4 regions of the Mesorhizobium sp. M0185 genome follow, and region 1 is predicted to be linked to each of the others. Evidence: predicted binding sites of a transcription regulator. Region 1 holds the regulator's gene; each other region holds the start of a gene.
What was found. Region 1 encodes PhoB, which activates phosphate uptake and scavenging genes when phosphate is short. Its sites were predicted from a motif close to TGTCATNNANCTGTCAT; they were not measured.

Region 1 (4,053 bases):
ACGCGCCGATGGCCAGCCTGCCGGTGACCATCTTCCAGTTCGCTCTCAGCCCTTACGAGGAATGGCAGCAACTGGCGTGGACCGGCGCACTCATAATCACCCTGACGGTTCTGGGCTTGAGCATCCTCGCCCGCAGCCTTACCGGACGCAGAGAGGACAGATGACACAGATGTTGTCCCCAGACATGACGATGGCCGAAACGGTCGCCGAGAAGACGAAGATCGAGGTCAAGAATCTCAACTTCTACTACGGCCAGAGCAAGGCGCTGAAGGACATCAGCCTGTCGCTGCCTGAGCGCAGTGTCACGGCCTTCATCGGCCCTTCCGGCTGCGGGAAATCGACGCTGCTGCGTGTGTTCAACCGCATCTATGAGCTCTACCCAAAACAGACGGCCGAGGGCCAGGTGCTGCTCGACGGCAAGAACATTCTCGACCGGTCGCAGGATCTCAACCTCCTCAGGACCAAGATCGGCATGGTGTTCCAGAAGCCGACGCCGTTCCCGATGTCGATCTACGAGAACATCGCCTTCGGCGTCAGGCTCTACGAGAACCTCGGCAAGTCCGAGATGGACGGCCGCGTCGAACAGGCGTTGAAGCGCGCCGCGCTGTGGAGCGAGGTCAAGGACAAGCTCAACGCCAGCGGCTTGAGCCTGTCCGGCGGCCAGCAGCAGCGGCTCTGTATCGCCCGCACGGTGGCCGTGAAGCCGGAAGTCATTCTGCTCGACGAACCGGCTTCGGCCCTCGACCCGTTGTCGACCGCCAAGATCGAGGAACTGATCGACGAGTTGCAAGCCGACTACACGATCGTCATCGTAACCCACAACATGCAGCAAGCGGCGCGCGTGTCGCGCCAGACCGCCTTCATGTATCTGGGTGAGCTGGTCGAGTTCGACCGGACCGAGAAGATCTTCACGTCACCCCGCGAGAAGCGCACGCAGGACTACATCACTGGCCGCTTCGGCTGAGCCGTTCCGATCATGCATATGAGGACAGGACCATGGGCGAACACACAGTCGCTTCTTTCGACGAGGATCTCGAGCAGATCAGCAAGCTGATCCGCGACATGGCCGACCTCGCCGGTTCGATGGTCGGCGGGGCGACCAAGGCCCTGTTGAATTCCGACAACGTGCTGGCGCAACGCGTCGTTTCCGACGACGCCATCATGGATGCGCGTCAACGCGAACTGGACGACCGCGCCATCACCCTGATCGCCAAACGCCAGCCGATGGCCCACGATCTTCGCCATGTGGTCGGAGCGATCCGCATGGCGGGCGACCTCGAACGCATCGGCGACCTTGCCAAGAATATCGCCAAGCGCGTGAGTGCGGTCAGCCTCAGCGCCACGCCGCGGGACCTGTCGCATTCCATCGACGCGATGGCGCAGCTGGTTCTCATCCAGGTGCAGGGTGTCATCGAGGAATATGCTGCAGGCGATGCGGCCGCGTTGGCCAAGCTGCGTGCCGCCGACGAGCGCATCGACGTCAAATACACCTCCGTGTTCCGCGAGCTGTTGACCTACATGATGGAAGATCCGCGCAACATCACCGCTTGCACGCACCTGCTGTTCTGCGCCAAGAATCTGGAGCGGATCGGCGACCATGTCACCAACATCGCCGAAAATGCGTATTATGTGCTGACCGGCGAGCAATTGCCGGTCAATCGTCCGAAGCAGGACGAAACGACAATGTCCGCACCGGTGACATGATGGGGGTGCCCAGCCGATGATCGCACCACGCATAATGGTGGTGGAGGACGAGGAGCCGTTGGGTGTGCTGCTCCGCTACAATCTCGAATCCGAAGGCTACCAGGTCGAGGTGGTGACACGCGGCGACGAAGCCGAGATCCGTTTGCAGGAGAATGTGCCCGACCTTTTGGTGCTCGACTGGATGATACCAGCGGTTTCCGGCATCGAGCTCTGTCGTCGGCTGCGGGTGCGCCCCGAAACCGAGCGGCTACCGATCATCATGCTGACCGCGCGCGGCGAGGAGAGCGACCGGGTGCGCGGTCTTTCGACCGGCGCCGACGACTATCTGGTCAAACCGTTTTCGACACCGGAATTCATGGCCAGGGTCAAGGCGCTGCTGCGGCGCGCCAAGCCGGAAGTGCTGTCCAGCGTGCTGAAGGTCGGCGACATCGTTCTCGATCGCGAATCGCACAGGGTCTATCGCAAGAAGAGCGAAATCAGGCTCGGGCCGACCGAATTCCGGCTGCTCGAGTTCATGATGCGGCATCCGGGCCGTGTCTTCTCGCGCAGCCAGTTACTCGATAATGTCTGGGGCGAGACAATCTACATCGACGAACGCACCGTCGACGTGCATGTCGGGCGGCTGCGCAAAGCCGTCAACAACGGCCGGATGCCGGATGTCATCCGCACCATCCGCGGTGCCGGCTATGCGATCAGGGAAGATTGACCCGCCTGGTCAGGCTACGTTCTTTCTGACGCTGGGCCTCATTTGCGCGCCCGGCGCGAAAATCTCCTGGTCGACGAAGCTTAACGCCCGCATCGCGCAGCCTTCGCGGATCAGCGGCAATTCGTTCGGCTCTGTATCGAAGGAGATCGAGCCTGAATGCTGGCCGCCGGCGGTCTGGGCGATTGCCTTCCGCAAGGCCGGCTCGATCAGATCGAAGGCGGCGGCACTGGCGCCGACCATCGCGACCGGTGCCGGATCGATCAGCGCGAACAGCGAGCCGAGACCGAAACCCAGCGCTTCGCCGGCCTTGCGGTAGGCCTCGCGTTCCGGCCCATCTTTCTCGCGCGCCCGGGCCGCCAGTGCTCGCATGTCGGCGTCGCTGACGTCGGCGACCGGTTCGCTGTCTTCGCTCATCTGCCTGGCGTTGCGCCAGATGGCGTAGTTGCCGGCATAGGCCTCGATGCAGCCGCGCCGCCCGCAACGGCAGAGCGCGCCGCCCGGACGATGGATCATGTGGCCAAATTCGCCGCCCGAGGAATGCGTCCCGGTGAACAGTTCGCCCTTCAGCACCAGCCCCATGCCGATGCCATGCGAAAGCAGGATGGCGATGAAGTCGTCGCGATAGCGATCCGGATTGCGCCAGCGCAAAGCCACCGCCATCATGTTGCAGTCGTTCTCCACCGTTGCCGGGGTGCCGAATTCGTCCTCCAGCATGTCGGCAAAGGCGATGTCGGTCTGCGGCGTGATCGGCGACCACAGCATGGCGCGTGCAGGGGAGTCGGTAATGCCCTGAATCGCCAGGGCGATGCGGGCGACACTGCGGACGTCAAGGTCTGGATCCTGCAGCCGGCGCCGGACGATGGCCATGCATTCACGGATCAACTCGTCGCGCGGCATGGTCAGCGTGTCCAGCCGGCGCTGTTCCTCGGCGATCACCTGTCCCGTATAGTCGATAATGGCGGCCGACAGGAAATTCAGCGACAACACCACGGTCAGCACCGCCGCCGCTTCCGGATTGAGGGCGAGGCCGACCTGCGGACGACCGCGTTTCAACGAAACGGGCTCACTTGCCTTGCTCTCGGCGAGGATGCCTTCCCGTATCAGGTCGGAAGAGATCGCCGATATGGTCGAATGACTGAGGCCGGTGGTAGCTGCGATCTCAGTACGCGATGGCTGGCCGGCCCGGCGCACCGCCGAGATCACCATCGCCCGGTTGCGCCGGCGCAAATCGTCATGGCGGATTCCGACCGACATTGGTTTGCTTTCCTCCCGGTTGCCCGCGGCCGCTCATGAACCGGAAGCCGTCGGTAATGTCCGACAAATAGTGTCGGATGCAGGCAAATAGTGTCAGATGCAGGTGGCGCTGTCATCGTTTATTCCGACGCTCGAAAAAACTCGCAGAGTCATCAAAATCCATCAGAATCGATGTTGACAGCAGCAGGAGATCGGGCCAGTATTTTTTCGAGGCTCGAAAAAATTAGAGCTTCTAAGCTGGTCTTTGAGCCAATTGATCACGCCGTACGCGGCGCAGGGAGGATATGATGAAGAAATTCACGACCGCCATTCTGGCGGGTGTCGCCATGACGCTGGCGCTGGCGTCGGTGGCGCAGGCTAAAGACAAGGTCATCGGCGTTTCCTGGTCG
Region 2 (4,053 bases), on a different contig from region 1:
CGACGTCAAGACGCGCGGCCTGGCGCTCGGTCTGCCGGTCACCATGCTGATCGATGGGCAAGGCTGCCTGATCGCCCATATGAATGGCCCGGCCGAATGGTCGGGGCCGGATGCCAAGCGTCTGGTCGAGGCGGCGCTTCAGCCGGGATAGGCTCAGACCGTGCGCAGGCGCGGCTTGAGCACGGCAATGCTTGCGCCGCGTCGGCTGGCGGTGCGGATTGCCGGAGCGGCCACGCCCGTCAGTTCCCCGAATGTCTCGATCGGAGCCGGTTTGCCGAGGTAGTAGCCTTGCCCGATCTCGCAAGCCTCGGCGTCCAGGAACTGCAATTCACCCGGCGTCTCGATGCCTTCTGCCAGAACCGGTAAGCCGAGACCGCGTCCAAGCCCCAGCACGGCGCGAACGATCGCCGCGAACTGGGCGTTCTTGTCGACCGATTTGATGAACGACCCGTCGATCTTGATCTTGTCGAAGGGAAAGGCGCTGAGGTTGGACAGCGAAGAATAGCCGGTGCCAAAATCGTCCATCGCCACATGCACGCCAAGCGCCTTGACCTGCCTCAAGGTTGCCAGCGCGCGCGGCATGTCCTTCACCAGGGCCGTTTCGGTGATCTCCAGTTCGAGCCTGCCGGGGGCCAGGCCGGATCTCGTCAATGCGTCGTGCACCTTGCGGCTGAAGTTCGGATTGTGAAGTTGCACGGCGGAGACGTTGACGGCGACCATCAGCGGGTTTGTCCAGCGAACAGCATCGTTACAAGCCGTCGTCAGCACCCAGTCGCCGATCTGCGCGATAGCGCCACTGTCCTCGGCCACGGGGATGAAAACGGCCGGAGAAATGTCACCCCGCTCAGGGTGCTGCCAACGGACCAGGGCTTCGAAGCCGATCATCCTGCCGCCGCGGATCTCCTTCTGCGGCTGATAGACGAGGTGGAACTCCTTGCGGGCGATCGCCTGGCGCAATTCATGCTCCATCACGCGCTTGTCGCGGGCCGCGGTGCCCATGGCCATCTCGAAAAACCGATAAGTGTCCCTGCCTTCGGTTTTGGCGCGATGGAGTGCCGTGTCGGCATGGCTGATCAGGCCGGCCTGGTCTTCGGCATCCAGCGGAAAGAAGGCGATGCCGATGCTGGCCGAGACGAGGCCGGAGCCGACCGAAACCCTGTTTTCCTCCCGGATCGCCGCCAGCAAGTCCTCGGCTATCCGGCCTGCGGCCAGGGGGTCGGGGAGGTTCGGAGCTATGATGGCAAATTCATCGCCGCCGAGACGCGCGAGCATCTGTCCGTGGCGCGGGATGCCGGAAATGCAGTGCGCCAGCTTCTGCAGCATAGCATCGCCGGCCCCGTGGCCATAGAGGTCGTTGACTTGCTTGAACCGGTCAAGGTCAAGCAGCAGGAGCGCCAGATGTCCATCCTTGCCGCCACGATCCATCGAGGCGAATTCTGCTTCCAGCCGGGAAGAAAAGCTCCGCCGATTGGCAAGCCCGGTAAGCGGATCGAAATGCGCGAGGCGGAGGATCTCTTGTTCTGCCTTCTTGCGCTCACGGATGTCGCGAACGGCAAGCACCGTATGAGGCCTGCCGCAGTAGGTGATTTTCCTGGCGATCAGCTCGACAGGAATTCTCGCCCCGTCGCTGCCCCTTAACTTCGCTTCCTGCGCCTGTTCGCCGAAGCCGGACATATCGGCTGCGCTCTGTCCGTCGAAAAGCTCGCCGAATTGCATCGTGTTCAGGGTGGCTGTCGCTGTTCCGGTCAGCTTCGCCATACTGTCATTGGCGCTGACGATGCGGGTGCCATCGCAAACGATCAGACCTTCCACCGCCGCATTGGCGAGATCGTGCATGCGATCGGCCTCGAGCTTCTGGCGGCGAAAGCGCAGGTCGATCCACAGCGCGGCACCCGATAGCACAAGGATTATCAGGCTGGCGACCGCTGCGGCAAAGGCCTGGGAAATGGGCTCGATGGAATGTTCGGATATTTCAATCGAGGAATCCGGAATGATCGACACCGCGGCCATCGCGATGAAATGCAAGCTGCAAATCGCCAGCGTCAAAAGCGCGGCGCCGCCGAAAGTCGCGAGCGCTGACGGACGGCGCAAGACGACAAGGAGCGCCAGTGCCGCGAGGGTCACGCCGGCCAGAAGCGATATCGCGACAAGGAGCAGGTTCCATACGACCCGGCCTTCGACCTCGAAAGCTGCCATGCCGATGTAGTGCATCGTCGCGATGGCGCCGCCCAGAATGGCGCCACCGACGAGGAAATGGTCGATGCCGCGGCGCAAGGTGGCGACCCACATCCCAAGCGCGGTCATGATAACGGCGGCGGCAAGCGAAAAGGCGGATAATCCCGGATTGTATGCGTTCGGTATTCCCGGCGTAAACGCGGTCATGGCGATGAAATGCGTCGCCCATATGCCGAACCCGGTCGAGGCCGCGGCGATCATCAGCCAGACAAGCCGGTTTCGCTCGGTCGATCGGCCGACATGCCTAAGGAGATTAACTGCTGAGAAACAAGAAATTCCACAGACGAGCGCGGCGAGCGCAACCAGTCTCAGGTCGTGCTGATTTACGATACAATTATAGACCGTCAGCATCCTGGTTCACTCGGTCTGCCAAAACTAACAGGAGAGATGTGACGGATTAGCTCTTGGAGATTTTAACGAATGGTTAACCCGCGGGCCATGAGGCGGGTCTTTTCGGGGGAAAACCGATGCCGCTGCGCCGACAAGGCGGTGATGTCGTTTCTGACGCCGCGCTTTCGGTAGCGAGTGCACTTTAGGAAGAAATGGTGTTCATTGATCCGCAACAAAACCGTTGTCCGATTGTCATCAGCGCCACATATTGGCTTTGCGGAGGTGCCCCCTTTCGCCAATGACAAACGGGAGATGAAACATGAAGTTCTTCGGCTTTGCGGCCGGTATCGCCGCCACCTTGACCCTGCTTTCCACCACCTCCGCCTTCGCCGTCACGCAGATCAGCTGGTGGCACGCCATGACCGGCGCCAACGCCGAGGTCGTCGCCAAGATCTCCAAGGATTTCAACGCCAGCCAGAGCGACTATGAGCTCGTTCCGGTGTTCAAGGGCACCTATCCGGAGACGCTGAATGCCGGCATCGCCGCTTTCCGCGCCGGCCAGGCGCCCGATATCCTCCAGGTGTTCGACGTCGGCACCGGCGTGATGATGGCGGCCGAGGGTGCGATAAAGCCGGTGGCCGATGTGATGACCGGCGCCGGGATGACTTTCGACAAGAGCCAGTATCTGCCCGGCATCGTAGGCTATTATTCGAAGCCGGACGGCACCATGCTATCGTTCCCCTACAACTCTTCCTCGCCCATCCTCTATTACAACAAGGACATCTTCCAGAAGGCAGGCCTCGACGTGAACAATCCGCCCAAGACGTGGAACGAGGTGTGGGAAGCTGCCAAGAAGATCAAGACGAGCGGCGCCGCCCCTTGCGGCTATACCTCGACCTGGCTGACCTGGATCCACCTGGAGAATTTCGCGGCGTGGAATGACGTGCCTTGGGCCACCCAGCAGAATGGACTGGCCGGCGGTGATGTCGAACTCAAGATCAATGCGCCGATTTTCGTCAACCACTTCCAGGCGCTAGCTGACCTGGCCAAGGACGGCACGTTCAAATATGGCGGACGCACCTCCGAAGCCAAGCAGATATTCCTCGCCGGCGAATGCGGCATCTTCACCGAATCGTCGGGCGGCCTCGGCGATATCGTCAAGTCCGGCATGAACTATGGCATCGGCCAGCTTCCGTATGATACCGACGCCAAGGGCGCACCACAGAACACGACGCCGGGTGGTGCCAGCCTGTGGGTGTTCGGCAACAAGTCGGACGAGGAATACAAGGGCGTCGCGGCCTTCTTTGCCTATCTGTCCAAGACCGATGTGCAGGAATATCTGCACCAGAAGTCGGGATACCTGCCAGTGACGCTTGCGGCATACGAGGCGACTAAGAAATCAGGCTTCTATGACAAAAACCCCGGCCGCGAGACACCCATCCTGCAGATGACGGGCAAGGCGCCGACCGACAACTCGAAGGGCGTGCG
Region 3 (4,053 bases), on a different contig from region 1:
AAATTCGACCTTGGTCGGATCGTCGAAAAGCCCCTTGGCGAGGATGCGACCCATGGTGATGTCCATGCCTACCAGTTCGCCGGCGTCGTTCTCGAAATGCCAGGGCGCGTTGGTGCTGCCGGTCCCGACGATCACCTTGCCGCGCTCGAGGACGGTGCGCAGCAGGCTGTCCGGCGCTGCCTGGGCCGCCGCTTTCTGAACGTCGACCGCGGTAGCGGCGCTCATCACTCCGGCCGTTGCAAGCCCGGCCATTCCCAGTTTCAGAAATTCACGCCTTTTGGATGTGTCGTTCACGGCGACCTCCTTTCGTGTTGTGTTCCCCTTTGGAGCAGTAATACAGGCATCGGTTGCAACTGACGCCATTGTCCCTTACAAGGGACGCCTGTACTCTGTACAAGACAGATTAACATCAGGAATCGATAATGCAAGAAGGTAATGCCTTGGCCGCTCGACCGGACGCCGGTCTGGACGAAGACAAGAACTCGGTTTCTCGGGAGAAGGGCCTCAACCGGGTCCTCCAGATTCTGGAGTTTCTCCACACGACCCAGCGTGCGATCGGCATCGGCGACCTTGCCAAGGGGGTAAACGCGCCGCGTTCGACGACTTATACGCTTGTGCGCTCGCTGGTCGACGCAGGCCTGCTGGAGATGGCCGGAGACGGCAATCGGGTCTATTTCGGAAAGAAGCTCTATCTCTACGGAATGGACTATGTGCGGGGCAACGACCTGCTCAGGCGAGGACGCCAGGAAGTCGATCATCTGTCACGCGAGACCGGCGAGACCTCGGAGTTGTGCATGCTGCAAAGCGGCCGCTACACCATCGTCCATTCAACCCCGGGAACGAGGCCATTCCGGATCAGCTCGGCGACCGGTCTGCAAATACCGCTCCCCTGGACAGCTTCCGGGCGACTGCTCCTCGCCGGCTTCGACAGGGCAGCGATTGAGGATATGGTCTCCGAGGACGATCTCGTGCTGCCGGACGGCCGCAGATTGCAACTCGACGATTTCATAGACGACATCGCCGTCGCCAAGTCGGCCGGCTACTGCGTCACCTCCGGCCTTGTCGATGCCTACACGAAATGCCTGGCCGCGCCGGTCTTTTCAGCGCCGGGCAGGGTCGAGGCGACGATGTGCCTGGTGGTTCCGATCGATACCTCGACCGAAAAGACCGACAACCTGATAGCGTTGTTGCGCGAGCGCGCCGCACGGCTTTCGATCGCGGCATAACCGCTTTTCCAGCAGGCCCCGCCGGCGTTCGTTCAAACAATGGCGTTCGTTCAAGCAATAATGTCTGGAATGATCTTGTCTTCCAGCGCCATCAGCCTGTCCTTCAGGAAAAGCTTCTTTTTCTTCATGCGCTGGATCTGCAGCGGGTCGCAATTCATGGCGATCATCGCATTGATGGCCGCGTCGAAATCGGCGTGTTCCTGCTTCAGCCGGGAATATTCGAGGCGGATATCTGCCTGTTCCTGATCGGACATTTTTACCGTCTGCACGTCTGCGGCGCCCAAACTATGGGCCTGATTGGGCGGGACCGGGGCTTCTTGCCCCGGCGCGCAGCCCATATCACATTTCATATTGGCGTGGAATGCTACCACGCAGCATTCGACATCGGTGCGCGATGGTGGCACACTGTCATTATGCCGTCATAGAAGCGAGCCTGCGGTGGACGTGCCATGACGGCTGCAATCCGAGGAAACCATGAAAGGGAGAACCAATCATGTCTCTTGCATCCCATCTTGATGAGCTGCAGCGGAAACACGGCGACATCGAACGCGAAATCGATGATGCGATGACCCATCCATCGGTAGACGACCTCGAAATCGTGAATCTCAAGCGGCGCAAGCTGGCGCTCAAGGACGAGATTGAAAAACTGAAGGCGAAACCGACGACCCACTGAAACCCTTCCAGGACTAGAAGCGCCGCCCGGAGCGCGATCTTTCCGGTGGCATGTCTCTATGCTGCCGGAAACGCTCATGGATTTGCGGCAAGCTGCCGTCTTGTTGTTTCCGATTTGCTGGGCCTGCGCGCCAGTTGCCATTGACAAGCCATCTTTGCTCCTCCACCTCATGCCCGGACCTTCAAGATTAAAGGTAGCCGGCATGACCGGATATTTTTCCTCACCCTTCCCACGCCGCAGGTCGGTCGGTGTCGATGTCGGCGGCGTGATTGTCGGCGGCGGCGCCCCAGTCGTCGTCCAGTCGATGACCAACACCGACACGGCCGATGTCGACCAGACGGTCGCGCAAGTGGCGGCGCTGCATCGCGCCGGCTCCGAGATCGTGCGCATAACGGTCGACCGCGACGAAAGCGCTGCCGCTGTGCCGGCCATCCGCGAGCGACTGGAGCGGCTCGGCATCAACGTGCCGCTGGTCGGCGATTTCCATTATATCGGCCACAAGCTCCTGGCCGATCATCCGGCCTGCGCCGCGGCCTTGGCCAAGTACCGCATCAACCCCGGCAATGTCGGTTTCAAGGACAAGAAGGACCGGCAGTTCGCGGCAATCGTCGAGATGGCGATCCGATACGACAAGCCGGTGCGCATCGGCGTCAACTGGGGTTCGCTCGACCAGGAGCTGCTGACCCGGCTGATGGATGACAACCAGGCCCAAGGCTTTCCGCTGACCGCGCAGGAAGTGACGCGCGAGGCAATCGTGCAATCGGCGATCCTGTCGGCCGAAATGGCCGAAGAGATCGGCCTTGCGCGCGAGAAGATCATCCTGTCGGCCAAGGTCAGCGGCGTGCAGGATCTGATCGCCGTCTACACCGAGCTTGCCACCCGATCCGACCATGCGCTGCACCTCGGCCTGACAGAGGCCGGCATGGGCTCGAAAGGCATCGTCGCCTCGTCCGCGGCCATGGGCATCCTGCTCCAGCAAGGGATCGGCGACACCATCCGTATCTCGCTGACGCCGGAGCCGAACGGTGACCGCACACGCGAAGTGCAGGTGTCGCAGGAGCTGTTGCAGACCATGGGCTTCAGGCAGTTCGTGCCGATCGTCGCCGCCTGCCCGGGCTGCGGCCGCACGACCTCGACCGTGTTCCAGGAGCTTGCCCAGAACATCCAGGCCGACCTGCGCAAGAACATGCCGGTGTGGCGCGAACGCTATCCCGGCGTCGAGAACCTCAAGGTCGCGGTGATGGGTTGCATCGTCAACGGTCCGGGCGAATCCAAACATGCCGATATCGGCATTTCGCTGCCCGGCACCGGTGAGACACCGACCGCCCCGGTGTTCGTCGACGGCAAGAAGGCGGCGACGCTGCGCGGCCCATCGATTGCCGCGGATTTCGAGAAGATGGTCGCCGACTATATCGAACGGCGGTTCGGGCAGCACGACAAAGCCGCGGCGGAGTAGTTGAATGCGGCGTTTGCTGGGCGCGGCGCTGGTTCTCATTTGCGGGCTGATCTGGGCGACAGCCGTTCAGGCCGATCCACCACGGCCCGCCAAAAAGAAGCTGATCGACCAGGTTTGCAACCTGATCGAGGCCCATGCCGACCGGAACGGGCTGCCCAGGGATTTCTTTGCCCGGTTGATCTGGAAGGAAAGCCGTTTCGATCCCAATGCGGTCAGCCCGGTCGGCGCCGAAGGCATTGCCCAGTTCATGCCGGGCACCGCCAGGATGCGCGGGCTCGCCAATTCCTTCGACATCGAACAGGCGATCCCGGCCTCGGCAAAATACCTCGCCGAAATGAAATCCGGTTTCGGCAATCTCGGCCTCGCCGCCGCAGCCTACAATGCCGGCGAGAGCCGGGTGACGCGCTGGCTGCATTCCGGCGGCTTCTTGCCGATGGAGACCGAAAGCTACGTGTTGGACGTCATGGGCGAGCCGGCCGACAACTTCACCAATACCGCCTACGCCGGCGTCATCCGGCCGCTCGACAAGAAGGCGAGTTTCGCTGCTGCTTGCCGCGAGCTGCCGGTGATCATGTCCAGAACCGTGCCGATGTCGTCGATCAACATCAAGCCGTGGGGCGTGCAGGTGGCCGGCAATTTTCGCCGCGCCGCGGCGCTCAACCAGTGGCTGAGAGTGAAAAGCCGGTTCCCGGCAATGC
Region 4 (4,053 bases), on a different contig from region 1:
AGGATGGTGATGCCGCGTTCCTTTTCGAGGTCGTTCGAATCCATGGCGCGCTCGGCGACGCGCTGGTTGTCGCGGAACGAGCCGGACTGTTTCAGAAGCTGGTCGACGAGGGTGGTTTTTCCATGGTCGACGTGCGCGATGATCGCGATATTGCGGATTTTCATGTTTCGGTCTCGGGAGCGTTGCAGGCAGCAGGCCAAAAGGCGCTGCCTCTTTCGGTTGGGCGGCTCATACAGGGTTTTTCGCAATTGCGAAAGAGGAGGCGAGCCACCAAATAAAGTCACCAAATCTTAAATGTCTTGGTGTGAAGTGGAATTATTAACCAAGGCGGAACCTTTCATGGTCCGGACAGTTCGAATTTCATGATCGAGATAGGCATCAAACTCCGGCCGATTTTGGCATGTACCGCGCTCGCCGTCCTCCTCGCGGCCGGCGCGGCGCAGTCGGCGGCGTCGTACAAGGAGACGCGGTCTGCTTTGCCGTCCGACAAGCCGTCGGCGGAGCAGCTTTTTGCCGATGCTCCCGATGGCGTCGATCCGGTGGTGACCGGGCCGGTCAGCGCCGCCTTCAAGCAGCGGCAGCAAAATGCCGGATGCGACAGCGCCGTCTGGCCCAACATTCCCGTCGTCTGCTATCCCGATTGATATACGTCCTACCCTCGGGCTGGCCCGAGGGTAGTGACGCCGTCGCTCACGCCGACCGCACCGGATCGAGCGTGACCTTGTAGAGTTCGCTGTCGTCGCGATCCATCAGCCGCACCGTCAACTGCTCGGTGGCGCCATCGATTTCGACGAGCCCGAAGAACTGCAGGCCGGCCGAAGGCGGCAGGTTTTGACCCTGTTCGGCAGTTGGTGCCTTTATGAACTTCAGCTCCGGGCCGAATGTCATATCGAAACCATTAGGCCCGAACGTGCCGGAATGGATCGGACCCGAAACGAATTCCCAAAACGGATTGAAGTCCTGGAACTGCGCCTTGTCCGGATTGTAGTAATGCGCGGCTGTGTAATGCACGTCTGCGGTGAGCCAGACAGTGTTGCTGATACCCGCATTCTTTATATAGCGAAGAAGGTCGGCAATTTCCAGCTCACGCCCTTTGGCCGGGCCATTGTCGCCATTGCTGACCGCCTCGGCCCCTACCTTCTTGGTGCCGTCGTTCCAGACGACGAGGCCGAGCGGCATGTCGGCGGCGATGATTTTCCAGGTTGCGTTGGAATTCGCCAGTTCACGCTTCAGCCACTTGATCTGCTGTTCACCGAGGATGCGCGATTGCGGCGTCATCGTCTCCTGCATATCCGGACCGTTGGGGCCGCGGTAGGAACGCATGTCGAGGAAGAACACGTCGAGCAGCGGACCATAGGCGATCTTGCGGTAGACGCGGCCGGGCTCCGACGGCTCGTAACGGATCGTCGTCATTTCGTGGAAGGCGCGCGCCGCACGTGCCGCCAGCACATGGATGGATTTTTCAGTGTAGCGATCGTCGGCGCTCAGGTCCTTCGAGTCCGACCAGTTGTTCAGCACCTCGTGGTCATCCCACTGATAGAAGGTCGGACAGATGGCGCTGAGCGCCAGCACATGCCTGTCCATCATGTTGTATTTCCACTGCGCCCGGTATTCGTCCAACGTTTCGGCAACCTTGCGCTTCTCGTCGATCAGCACTTTGTTTTTCCACTTGCCGCCGTTGGGCAGGTCGACCTCGTCCTTCATCGCACCATCGGCATAGATCGTATCGCCCGAATGCAGGAAGAAGTCGGGCGTGTGCTTGGCAATGGTGGCGTAGGTCTTCATGCCGGTCTCGTCGATGCCCCAGCCTTGGCCGGCGGTGTCGCCCGACCAGGCAAAGCGAATGTCGCGCTTCGAGGCAGGTGCCGTGCGGAAGCGGCCGACGACCGGCTCGGAAACGGCGTTGATGTCGGCAAGATCGGCCGCGACCATGCGGTAGAAGATGTCCTGGTCGGAGGCGAGATCGGTAAGCAGCCGCTTCACCGTATAATCGCTGGCCGGCGAGGTATCGAGCGGCGCCAGGCGGACGGCATTGGTGAAGCTTTCGGTCGACGACACCTCGAACATGACGCGCGACGGCCGGTCGGTGCGTGTCCAGACCATGCCGCTGGTGGCATCGACGTCGCCGGATTGGATGCCATGGGTGAACGCCGGGCGCTGATTGGCGCGCGAGTAATAGGGAAGGGCGAGGCCCGAGGCGCCGACCAGGCCAACGGCGCTGGCCGACGTGACGAAAGCGCGCCGCGTCATCGAAATCTTGTTCATGGCTGTCTCCTGGATGGCATTGAACGTCGCCGCCAAGCTCCAGCTTCAATGTTTCAGGCACATTTCGAAACGATGAAGGTTTGATAACAGTGAACAGGCTGGCGAATCTCCCTCGTTGAGGGGGAGATGTCGCCGAAGGCGACAGAAGGGGGTCGTCTCGCGCGGAGCGCCGGCCTCCTGCATCGGCGATAAGGGGCCGAGCCCAGTCGGACCGACCCCCTCTGGCCGCTTCGCGGCCATCTCCCCCTCAAGGGGGAGATTAGCACGGCCGATTGCGCCCTATGCCGCCTGCGGTTCCGGATCAAACGCCGGGCGGGTGGTATTGATCAGCAGCGAGATGCAGGCGGCGGCTATTGCCGTCATACCGGCGATCAGGAAGGCAAGCTCGTAATTGCCTTGCAGCTCGCGCATGGTGCCGCCGAAGAAGGCCGCTGTCGCGGCGCCAACCTGATGGCCGGCGACGATCCAGCCGAAGACGATCGGTCCGCTGCGGTCGCCGAACGCCTCGTTGGAAAGCCTGAGCGTCGGCGGCACCGTGGCGATCCAGTCCAGTCCGTAAAACACGGCGAAGATGATCAGGCTGGTTGCCGAAAAGCCGGAATAGGGCAGATAGATCAGCGACAGGCCGCGAATACCGTAATAGACGCCGAGCAGCTTGCGCGGGTCGAAACGGTCGGTGAGCCAGCCCGACAGCGTCGTGCCGATAAGATCGAAGATGCCCATCATCGACAGCAGGCCGGCGGCTTGCACTTCGCCTATGCCCATGTCGCCGCAAAAGGCGATCAGGTGCGTGCCGACCAACCCGTTGGTGGTGAAGCCGCAGACGAAGAAAGTGGCGAACAGATACCAGAAGACGCGCGTGCCGGCGGCGCGGCGCAGCGTGCTCATCGTATGCGCGAGGAAATTGCCTTGCGCGGCAGGTGGTGACGGCGGCACGTCGTCGAGCTCGGCGCCATAGCGCACCATGCCGATGGAGGCCGGCCGCTCCGGCACCAGCAGCCAGACCAGCGGCAGCAGGCAGGCGGTGGCAACCGAGACCGCGATGACAACCGGCCTCCAGCCGCCCGACTGGGCGAGCGAGGCGAGCAGCGGCAGGAAGACCAGCAGCCCGGTGGCACTGGACGCCGACATCAGTCCCATCACCAAGCCGCGATTGGTCTTGAACCAGCGGTTGACGATGGTCGCGCCGAGCACGGTGGCGACGGCGCCCGAGCTGACGCCGGAAAACACGCCCCAGGTGAGGAGCAGATGCCACGGTTTGGTCATCAACAGGCTGAGCGCGGTCGATCCCGACATCAACAGCAGCGCGGCAAGCAAGGTGCGGCGCAGCCCGATCCGCTCCATCAACGCCGCGGCAAACGGCCCGGTCAGGCCATAGAGGAAGATGCCGGTGGCCGCCGCCAGCGACACCACGTCGCGCCGCCAGCCGAAACTGTTCTCCAGCGGCAGCATCATGACTGCCGGCGCCGAACGCAGGCCCGCTGCGATCAGCAGGCAGAGGAAGATGACGGCGACCACGACGAAAGCGTAGCGCTGGCCAAACGGGCGGGATTGAGTTATCATGTTACTGACCGGTACGTTGCAGGAGCGCGAAACATACGTACCGACCGGTAACATTGTCAACCAGCTAATCGGCAGACCAGGCATGAAAAGCATTGAACCAACGATCAAGGCCAATGACGCACCGCCGCCTCGCGCCGCCGAACGGATTCTCCAGGTGGCGCGCGATCTGTTCTACCGGCAAGGCATCAGGGCGATCGGCGTCGACGAGATCGTGCGGCGTGCCGG

Region 2: the regulator PhoB is predicted to act here: its motif matches at 2,805-2,821, upstream of ugpB (sn-glycerol-3-phosphate ABC transporter substrate-binding protein UgpB).
Region 3: the regulator PhoB is predicted to act here: its motif matches at 1,633-1,649, upstream of NKJ20_RS24695 (YdcH family protein).
Region 4: the regulator PhoB is predicted to act here: its motif matches at 2,338-2,354, upstream of NKJ20_RS04910 (alkaline phosphatase D family protein).

What each region holds. Positions count from the first base shown of each region.
Region 1 covers NZ_JAMYSY010000035.1:60,351-64,403, reverse strand. Annotated here, with positions in the region: gene pstA (phosphate ABC transporter permease PstA) at 1-164, shown strand, start outside; gene pstB (phosphate ABC transporter ATP-binding protein PstB) at 161-964, shown strand; gene phoU (phosphate signaling complex protein PhoU) at 997-1,704, shown strand; gene phoB (phosphate regulon transcriptional regulator PhoB) at 1,721-2,410, shown strand; gene NKJ20_RS23995 (ROK family protein) at 2,420-3,664, opposite strand; gene xylF (D-xylose ABC transporter substrate-binding protein) at 3,952-4,053, shown strand, end outside.
Region 2 covers NZ_JAMYSY010000009.1:60,831-64,883, forward strand. Annotated here, with positions in the region: gene tlpA (thiol:disulfide interchange protein TlpA) at 1-151, shown strand, start outside; gene NKJ20_RS09770 (bifunctional diguanylate cyclase/phosphodiesterase) at 154-2,586, opposite strand; gene ugpB (sn-glycerol-3-phosphate ABC transporter substrate-binding protein UgpB) at 2,885-4,053, shown strand, end outside.
Region 3 covers NZ_JAMYSY010000038.1:10,830-14,882, reverse strand. Annotated here, with positions in the region: gene NKJ20_RS24710 (transporter substrate-binding protein) at 1-294, opposite strand, end outside; gene NKJ20_RS24705 (IclR family transcriptional regulator) at 423-1,226, shown strand; gene NKJ20_RS24700 (YdcH family protein) at 1,277-1,480, opposite strand; gene NKJ20_RS24695 (YdcH family protein) at 1,720-1,899, shown strand; gene ispG (flavodoxin-dependent (E)-4-hydroxy-3-methylbut-2-enyl-diphosphate synthase) at 2,102-3,355, shown strand; gene NKJ20_RS24685 (lytic transglycosylase domain-containing protein) at 3,360-4,053, shown strand, end outside.
Region 4 covers NZ_JAMYSY010000004.1:70,189-74,241, reverse strand. Annotated here, with positions in the region: gene typA (translational GTPase TypA) at 1-164, opposite strand, end outside; gene NKJ20_RS04915 (hypothetical protein) at 363-644, shown strand; gene NKJ20_RS04910 (alkaline phosphatase D family protein) at 691-2,265, opposite strand; gene NKJ20_RS04905 (MFS transporter) at 2,545-3,828, opposite strand; gene NKJ20_RS04900 (TetR/AcrR family transcriptional regulator) at 3,911-4,053, shown strand, end outside.